One region of the Mesorhizobium sp. M2A.F.Ca.ET.043.05.1.1 genome, then DNA from elsewhere that is predicted to be linked to it. Evidence: predicted binding sites of a transcription regulator. Region 1 holds the regulator's gene; each other region holds the start of a gene.
The links. Region 1 encodes PhoB, which activates phosphate uptake and scavenging genes when phosphate is short. Its sites were predicted from a motif close to TGTCATNNANCTGTCAT; they were not measured.
Positions count from the first base shown of each region.

Region 1 (2,262 bases):
GACCGCCAAGATCGAGGAGCTGATCGACGAATTGCAGGCCGACTACACGATCGTCATCGTCACCCACAACATGCAGCAGGCGGCGCGCGTGTCGCGGCAGACGGCATTCATGTATCTGGGCGAGCTGGTGGAGTTCGACCGGACCGAGAAGATCTTCACCTCGCCCCGCGAGAAGCGCACCCAGGACTACATCACCGGCCGCTTCGGCTGAGCTCATACGAGGACAACATCATGGCCGAACATACCGTCGCCTCCTTCGACGAGGATCTCAGGCAGATCAGCCGGCTCATCAACGACATGGGCGATCTCGCCGGCTCCATGGTCGGCGGCTCGACCAGGGCCCTGCTCGAAGGCGACAATGCGCTGGCGCAGCGCGTCGTCTCCGACGATGCCATCATGGACGCGCGTCAGCGCGAGCTTGACGACCGCGCCATCACGCTGATCGCCAAGCGCCAGCCGATGGCGGACGATCTTCGCCACGTGGTCGGCTCGATCCGCATGGCGGGCGACCTCGAGCGCATCGGCGATCTCGCCAAGAACATCGCCAAGCGCGTCGGGTCGGTCGGCGTCAGCACCGCCCCGCGCGACCTCACGCATTCGATCGATTCCATGGCGCAACTGGTGCTGATCCAGGTCCAGGGCGTGATCCAGGAATACACGGTGGGCGATGCCACGGCGCTGGCCAAGCTTCGCAACGACGACGAACGCATCGACGTCAAATACACCTCCGTCTTCCGCGAACTGTTGACCTACATGATGGAAGATCCGCGCAACATCACCGCTTGCACGCATCTTCTGTTCTGCGCCAAGAACCTCGAGCGCATTGGTGACCATGTGACCAACATCGCCGAGAACGCCTATTATGTGCTGACCGGCACGCAATTGCCCGCCAACCGTCCGAAGCAGGACGAGACGGCAATGTCGGCGCCGGCCGCCTGACGGAAAAGGTTACCCCGATGATCGCGCCACGCATCATGGTGGTGGAGGACGAGGAGCCGCTGGGGGTGCTGCTCCGCTACAATCTCGAATCTGAGGGTTACCAGGTGGAAGTGGTGACCCGCGGCGACGAGGCCGAAATCCGCCTTCAGGAAAATGTCCCCGACCTGCTCGTGCTCGACTGGATGGTGCCGGCGGTTTCCGGCATCGAGCTTTGCCGGCGTCTCAGGATGCGGCCCGAGACCGAGCGGCTGCCGATCATCATGCTCACCGCGCGCGGTGAGGAAAGCGATCGGGTTCGAGGTTTGTCCACCGGCGCCGACGACTATCTGGTCAAGCCGTTCTCGACGCCGGAGTTCATGGCGCGCGTCAAGGCGCTGCTGCGCCGCGCCAAGCCGGAGGTGTTGTCCAGCGTGCTCAAGGTCGGCGACATCGTGCTCGACCGCGAATCGCACCGCGTCTACCGCAAGAAGAGCGAGATCAGGCTCGGCCCGACCGAGTTCCGCCTGCTCGAGTTCATGATGCGGCATCCGGGCCGCGTGTTCTCGCGCAGCCAGCTGCTCGACAATGTCTGGGGCGAGACGATCTATATCGACGAGCGCACGGTGGACGTGCATGTCGGCCGCCTGCGCAAGGCCGTCAACAACGGCCGCATGCCCGACGTCATCCGCACCATCCGCGGGGCGGGTTACGCCATTCGCGAGGATTAGGTTCACCGTTCGTGGAATTGATGCGTCCGCTACCGGATCGCATGCGCTGGTGAGTAGCCGAGACGCTCGTGCTTCGTCATCCACGGGCGGAGCAAGGAGCGCAGCGACGCAGCGCAGACCCGAGGATCCATTCCGTGACTTCGACGCGTCGCGACGGTCCAGAATTCTGCGCCGCTGCGCCCTACGATCCAGGTAACGGCATGGATTCCAGGGTCTACGCTCCGGTTCGCGTTGCTCCGCCCTGGAATGACGAAGCTCAAAGGCCTTCGCTTATCTCCGGCGAATCAGAAACCCGCTTAGGCGACGTTCTTCCCCGCGGCGCCGGACCTCGTCTGGACCCCCGGCGCGAAAATCTCCTGGTCGACGAAGGTCAGCGCGCGCATGGCGCAGCCTTCGCGGATCAGCGGCAGCTCGTTGGGTTCGCTGTCGAAGGAGATCGAGTTCGAGTGCTGGCCGCCGGCGGTCTGGGCGATCGCCTCCCTCAGCGCCGGCTCGATCAGGTCGAAGGCGGCGGCGCTGACCCCGACCATGGCGACAGGCGCCGGATCGATAAGGGCGAACAGGCTGCCCAGGCCGAAGCCCAGCGCTTCGCCGGCCCGACGATAGGCTTCCCGTT
Region 1 covers NZ_CP034446.1:6,089,679-6,091,940, forward strand. Annotated here, with positions in the region: gene pstB (phosphate ABC transporter ATP-binding protein PstB) at 1-211, shown strand, start outside; gene phoU (phosphate signaling complex protein PhoU) at 232-939, shown strand; gene phoB (phosphate regulon transcriptional regulator PhoB) at 957-1,646, shown strand; gene EJ069_RS29365 (ROK family protein) at 1,943-2,262, opposite strand, start outside.

Region 2 (2,262 bases), 290 kb from region 1:
GACACGAACATTCGGTGCGTGACGCTGCGGGATTTGGCAGAGTGCGCACCTTTGCGATTAGCCGAAGCGCTTGTCCATTCGTCATCCACGGGCGGAGCAAGGAGCGAAGCGACGCGCGCAGACCCGAGGATCCATTCCGTGAAGTTGAGGTGTTGCCACGATGCAGAATTCTGCTCCGCAGCACCCTACGATTAGAGTCACGGAATGGATCCTCGGGTCTGCGCTCCGCTTCGCGTCGCTCCGCCCGTGGATGACGACCTCATTGGGCTATCGTCGTGGATGAAGGCTAGCTAATCGCCAGCCGACAACCTCAACTCCACCCGCTCCGCCGGGAACCTCGACTCCGCGAACTGGATCGGCTGACCGTCGAGCGTGACGTTGACGGCGACGGTAACCAGCACGATGGCGCCGGGCTGCAGATCCAGCGCTGCGAGGTCGTCGGCGTCGGCATGGCGTGCCGACAGCACCGTCGAGTGCCGCAGATAATCATTGACGCCGAAGCGCTTCAGCGAGGCGGTGATCGATCCCGTTTCCGCCATTGCCGCCTCGATGCCGGCGAAGCGCTTGACGTCGAACCAGGTCGTCGCGCGCGACACCGCGTGACCATCGGCCTCGCCGCGCGTCTCCAGGCGGATGACGGCAGCGCCCTTGGCGACGCCCAGCGCCTCGGCGATGCGCCGGCTGGCCGGCTCCGTCGATGACGACAACAGCGCGATGTGCCGCTCGCTCGTCTGCCCCTGCAGGCCGGTCGAGAAGCGCGTGCGCGCGCCGATCGGATAGGACAGCCGCTTGCGCGACAGGACGAAGGTGCCACGGCCCTGCTCGGCCTTCAGCACGCCTTCCTGGACCAATGCGGCGATGGCGCTGCGCACCGTGTGGCGGTTGACACCGTAGCGCTCGGCCAGCGCGACTTCGGGCGGCAGCGCCGCGTTCTCGGCGAAATCGCCGCTCGCGATCCCCTGCAGGATCCGGTCGGCGATCTGCCGCCAGAGCGACACGCCGTTGCGCCTTTCAATGCTGCTCGCCAGTCCGGTCATTCATCGCCCACCATTTCTTCGGCAGCCCGGGCAATTTTCCGGGCCTGTCATCCACCCGTCATGGACTCCCGTTAGGAGATAGGTATAATTTGTATAGTTGTCTATATCAATAGACAAATTTATGCATGCAAGGAGCAATGCCATGCGAGGACAGGAAGCGCGCGAGCAGGCCGGGCGGAAAGCCTTGATGGCGACGCTGGCGCATGCCGAAGCTGACGAGATCGCGCGCCTGTGGAACGAGTCGGGTCTGCCCTCCGAGGCCGAGCTTTTGCGCGGTCCGGAAACCGGACTGGTGACGGTGCGCGGGCGGATCGGCGGCGGCGGCGCGCCCTTCAATGTCGGCGAGGCGACCGTCACCCGCGCCACGGTGCGGCTGCCCTCCGGCCAGGTCGGCCATTCCTATGCGCTCGGCCGCGACAAGGACAAGGCCAGGCTCGCGGCGATCGCCGACGCGCTCTGGCATGACCCGGTGCACCGCGAAACGGTCGAGACGAAGCTCGCCGCGCCCTTGCGCGCGGCGATTGGGGCGGCGCGCGAGACAAAGCGGGTCGAGACGGCGGCCACGAAAGTGGATTTCTTCACCATGGTGCGCGGAGAGGACTGATGGATATCGCCACGCAATCGATCGACGGCGGCTTCGCCGAGCCGGTCTTTAACGCCCAGGCCGTGTTCCGCGCCATCATGGACGCGATGGCCCGCCCCGGCACTGTCCACGACCTGGCGTTGCTCGCCCGTCCGCCGGCGCCGCTGTCGGCGACGGCAGGCGCGGTGGCGCTCTCGCTCTGCGACAACGACACGCCGGTCTGGCTCGATCCGCCGCTGCAGGCGGAAGCTTCGGTCAAGGCATGGCTCGGCTTCCACACCGGCGCGCCCTTGGCCAACACGCCTGCCGACGCGCATTTCGCCCTGATCGCCAATCCTAAGGAGATGGCCGCGCTAGATGGCTTTGCGCAAGGCACGCAGGAATATCCCGACCGCTCGACGACGCTGATCCTCCTGGTCGACGACCTCGCCTCGGGCCCGTCGCTGCTGCTCGAAGGTCCCGGCATCGAAAAGACGTCGATGATCGCGCCTCCGGGCATGCCGCGCCATTTCGTCGAGCAGTGGAAGCAGAACAACCAGCGTTTTCCGCGCGGCGTCGACATCATCCTGGCGGCGCCGGGCAGCCTCGCCTGCCTGCCGCGCACCACCCGCGTCAAGTCGATGGAGGCATGAGATGTATGTC
Region 2 covers NZ_CP034446.1:6,383,645-6,385,906, reverse strand. Annotated here, with positions in the region: gene phnF (phosphonate metabolism transcriptional regulator PhnF) at 291-1,037, opposite strand; gene phnG (phosphonate C-P lyase system protein PhnG) at 1,180-1,641, shown strand; gene phnH (phosphonate C-P lyase system protein PhnH) at 1,641-2,252, shown strand; gene EJ069_RS30775 (carbon-phosphorus lyase complex subunit PhnI) at 2,254-2,262, shown strand, end outside.
Region 2: phnF (phosphonate metabolism transcriptional regulator PhnF) is a predicted target of PhoB. The motif match lies at 1,083-1,099, and genes of this name have one in related genera.

Region 3 (2,262 bases), 1.4 Mb from region 1:
GCTGCAACCGCATCCCGGCGACCAGCAATATGGCGAGCCGTTCTTCATCCCGTTCCTGACCGGTCTGCAGGCGCGGCTCGCCGAAAGCGACCTCGATCTGATGGTCGTTATGGGCGAGCCCGGCCAATATCAGCCGGAGAGGCTGCGCCGCGTGGTTGAGACGCGCCGGGCCGACGCGGTCGTGTTGGCCAATACACGGCGGGAAGACGACCGGATCGACTATCTCAGCAAGGCCGGCTTTCCCTTCGCCACGCTTGGCCGAAGTCAATCCGGCGGCGACAGCTATCCTTCGCTCGATATTGATTTCGAGAGGGCGGGTGAGGAAGCCGTCGACCGGCTGGTCGCGCGGGGCCACCGCCGCATTGCCGCCATCCGCCCTTCGCTCGATCTCAACTTCGGCTACCTGTTCCTCGACGGATACCGCAAGGCGCTGCAGCGGCACGGCATCGAGGTCGACCCCGGCCTGATCGCCGACGGCTTCATCAACGAGACCGGCGGCTATCAGGTGACGCCGCGCGTGATGCTCTCCAAGGACCGTCCGACAGCCATCATCTTCAACAATGACGCCATGGCGCTCGGCGGCTGCAAGGCACTGGCCGAGATGGGCATCAGGCCCGGCCAGGACATCGCGGTGATCGTCATCGTCGACACGCCGCTTTGCCGCTACTTCTCGCCAACGCTGACCGCCTTCCGTCCGTCGCTGGAGCCGATGGGCCGCCGGCTGGCCGAGATGCTGCTCGCCTCCCTCCCCGCCTTCGCCGGTCCCGAAGGCGCACGCATCATCCGAGAGGTCTGGCCGCTGGAGCTAGTCGCCAGAGAGAGCGATTGAGGCGTTAGCGCTTTCCCTTCTCCCCTTGTGGGAGAAGGTGTCGCCGAAGGCGACGGATCAGGGGTGTTCCAGGGAACGCCAGCGCCTCACTCTGCTGGAACACCCCTCATCCGTCTCGGCGCTATCGCGCCGATCCACCTTCTCCCACAAGGGGAGAAGGAAGAAGCGCCACCTGTCACGCAACCATCACGTTCACGTCCTAGACCGCTCGGCGGCAAGGGCTGGTTGCATCGTCGGCGCCGCGCCCTTTTGAGCCAATGGCCGCTCTGCTCGTCACGAAGGGGATTTCCATGAAACATCTCAACCGAACCGTCGCGCTCGGCGCGGCACTTGCCCTGTTCACCGCCCTCACCCCGGCGCTCGCCGACGGCGTCGCCTATGTCAACAAAGGCCTCGTCGGCGTCGGCCGCATTCCGGCCAGCCAGAAGGACAAGTTCGGCGAGACGTTCGGTTCGGGTTCCGGCATGGCGATCGACACCAAGGGCTGGTTGCGCGACGGCGCGGGCTACAAGGGCTCGCTCTGGCTGCTGCCGGATCGCGGCTATAATGTCGTCGGCACCACCGATTACCGCCCGCGCCTCAACACCATCGCGATCGAGCTGACCCCGACCGCTCCAGGTGCCGCGCCCGCCGGCGGGCAAGAACAGTCAGGCGTCAAGGCGACGCTCGCCGACACCATGCTCTTGACCGACGACAAGGGCGCCGATGCGACCGGTCTCGACCCGCTGAACGGCGTGCGCCCCGCCGCTGGCGACATGCCGATCCTGCCTCAGGCCGACAACGGCAAGCTTTCGCTGGACGACGAAGCGATCGTGCGCCTGCCCGACGGTACCATGTTCATCTCCGACGAATACGGCCCCAACATCTACCGCTTCTCGGCCGAGGGCCGCCTGATGTCGGCGACGCAGCCGCCCGCGGCCCTGGTGCCGATGCGCCACGGCAAGCCGAATTTCGCTTCCGACAATCCCGGCCCGGGTGCCGCCGAGCCCGATCCGAAGGATCCCGAGACCGGGCGCCAGAACAACCAGGGCCTTGAAGGCATGTCGATGACGCCCGACGGCAAGTTCCTGATCGCGGTGCTGCAGTCGGCGACCCGCCAGGACGGCGGCGATTCCGGCTCGACGCGCCAGAACACCCGCGCCCTGGTCTATGACGCTTCCGATCTCGCTCACCTCAAGCTGGCGCATGAATATGTCGTGCCGCTGCCGGTGTTCAAGGACGCCAAGGGCAAGACCAAGGTCGCCGCGCAGAGCGAGATCGTCGCGCTGTCCGACAAAAGCTTCCTGATGCTGGCGCGCGACTCGGGCAACGGCCAGGGCCTGAAGGGCGAAGAATCGGTCTATCGCAAGATCGAGATCGTCGACCTCTCCGCCGCGACCGACATCGCCAACGGTCCCTTCAATGCCGCCGACAAGCCGGTGGCGCCGAAAGGC
Region 3 covers NZ_CP034446.1:766,351-768,612, reverse strand. Annotated here, with positions in the region: gene EJ069_RS03615 (LacI family DNA-binding transcriptional regulator) at 1-829, shown strand, start outside; gene EJ069_RS03610 (esterase-like activity of phytase family protein) at 1,120-2,262, shown strand, end outside.
Region 3: EJ069_RS03610 (esterase-like activity of phytase family protein) is a predicted target of PhoB. The motif match lies at 1,003-1,019, and genes of this name have one in related genera.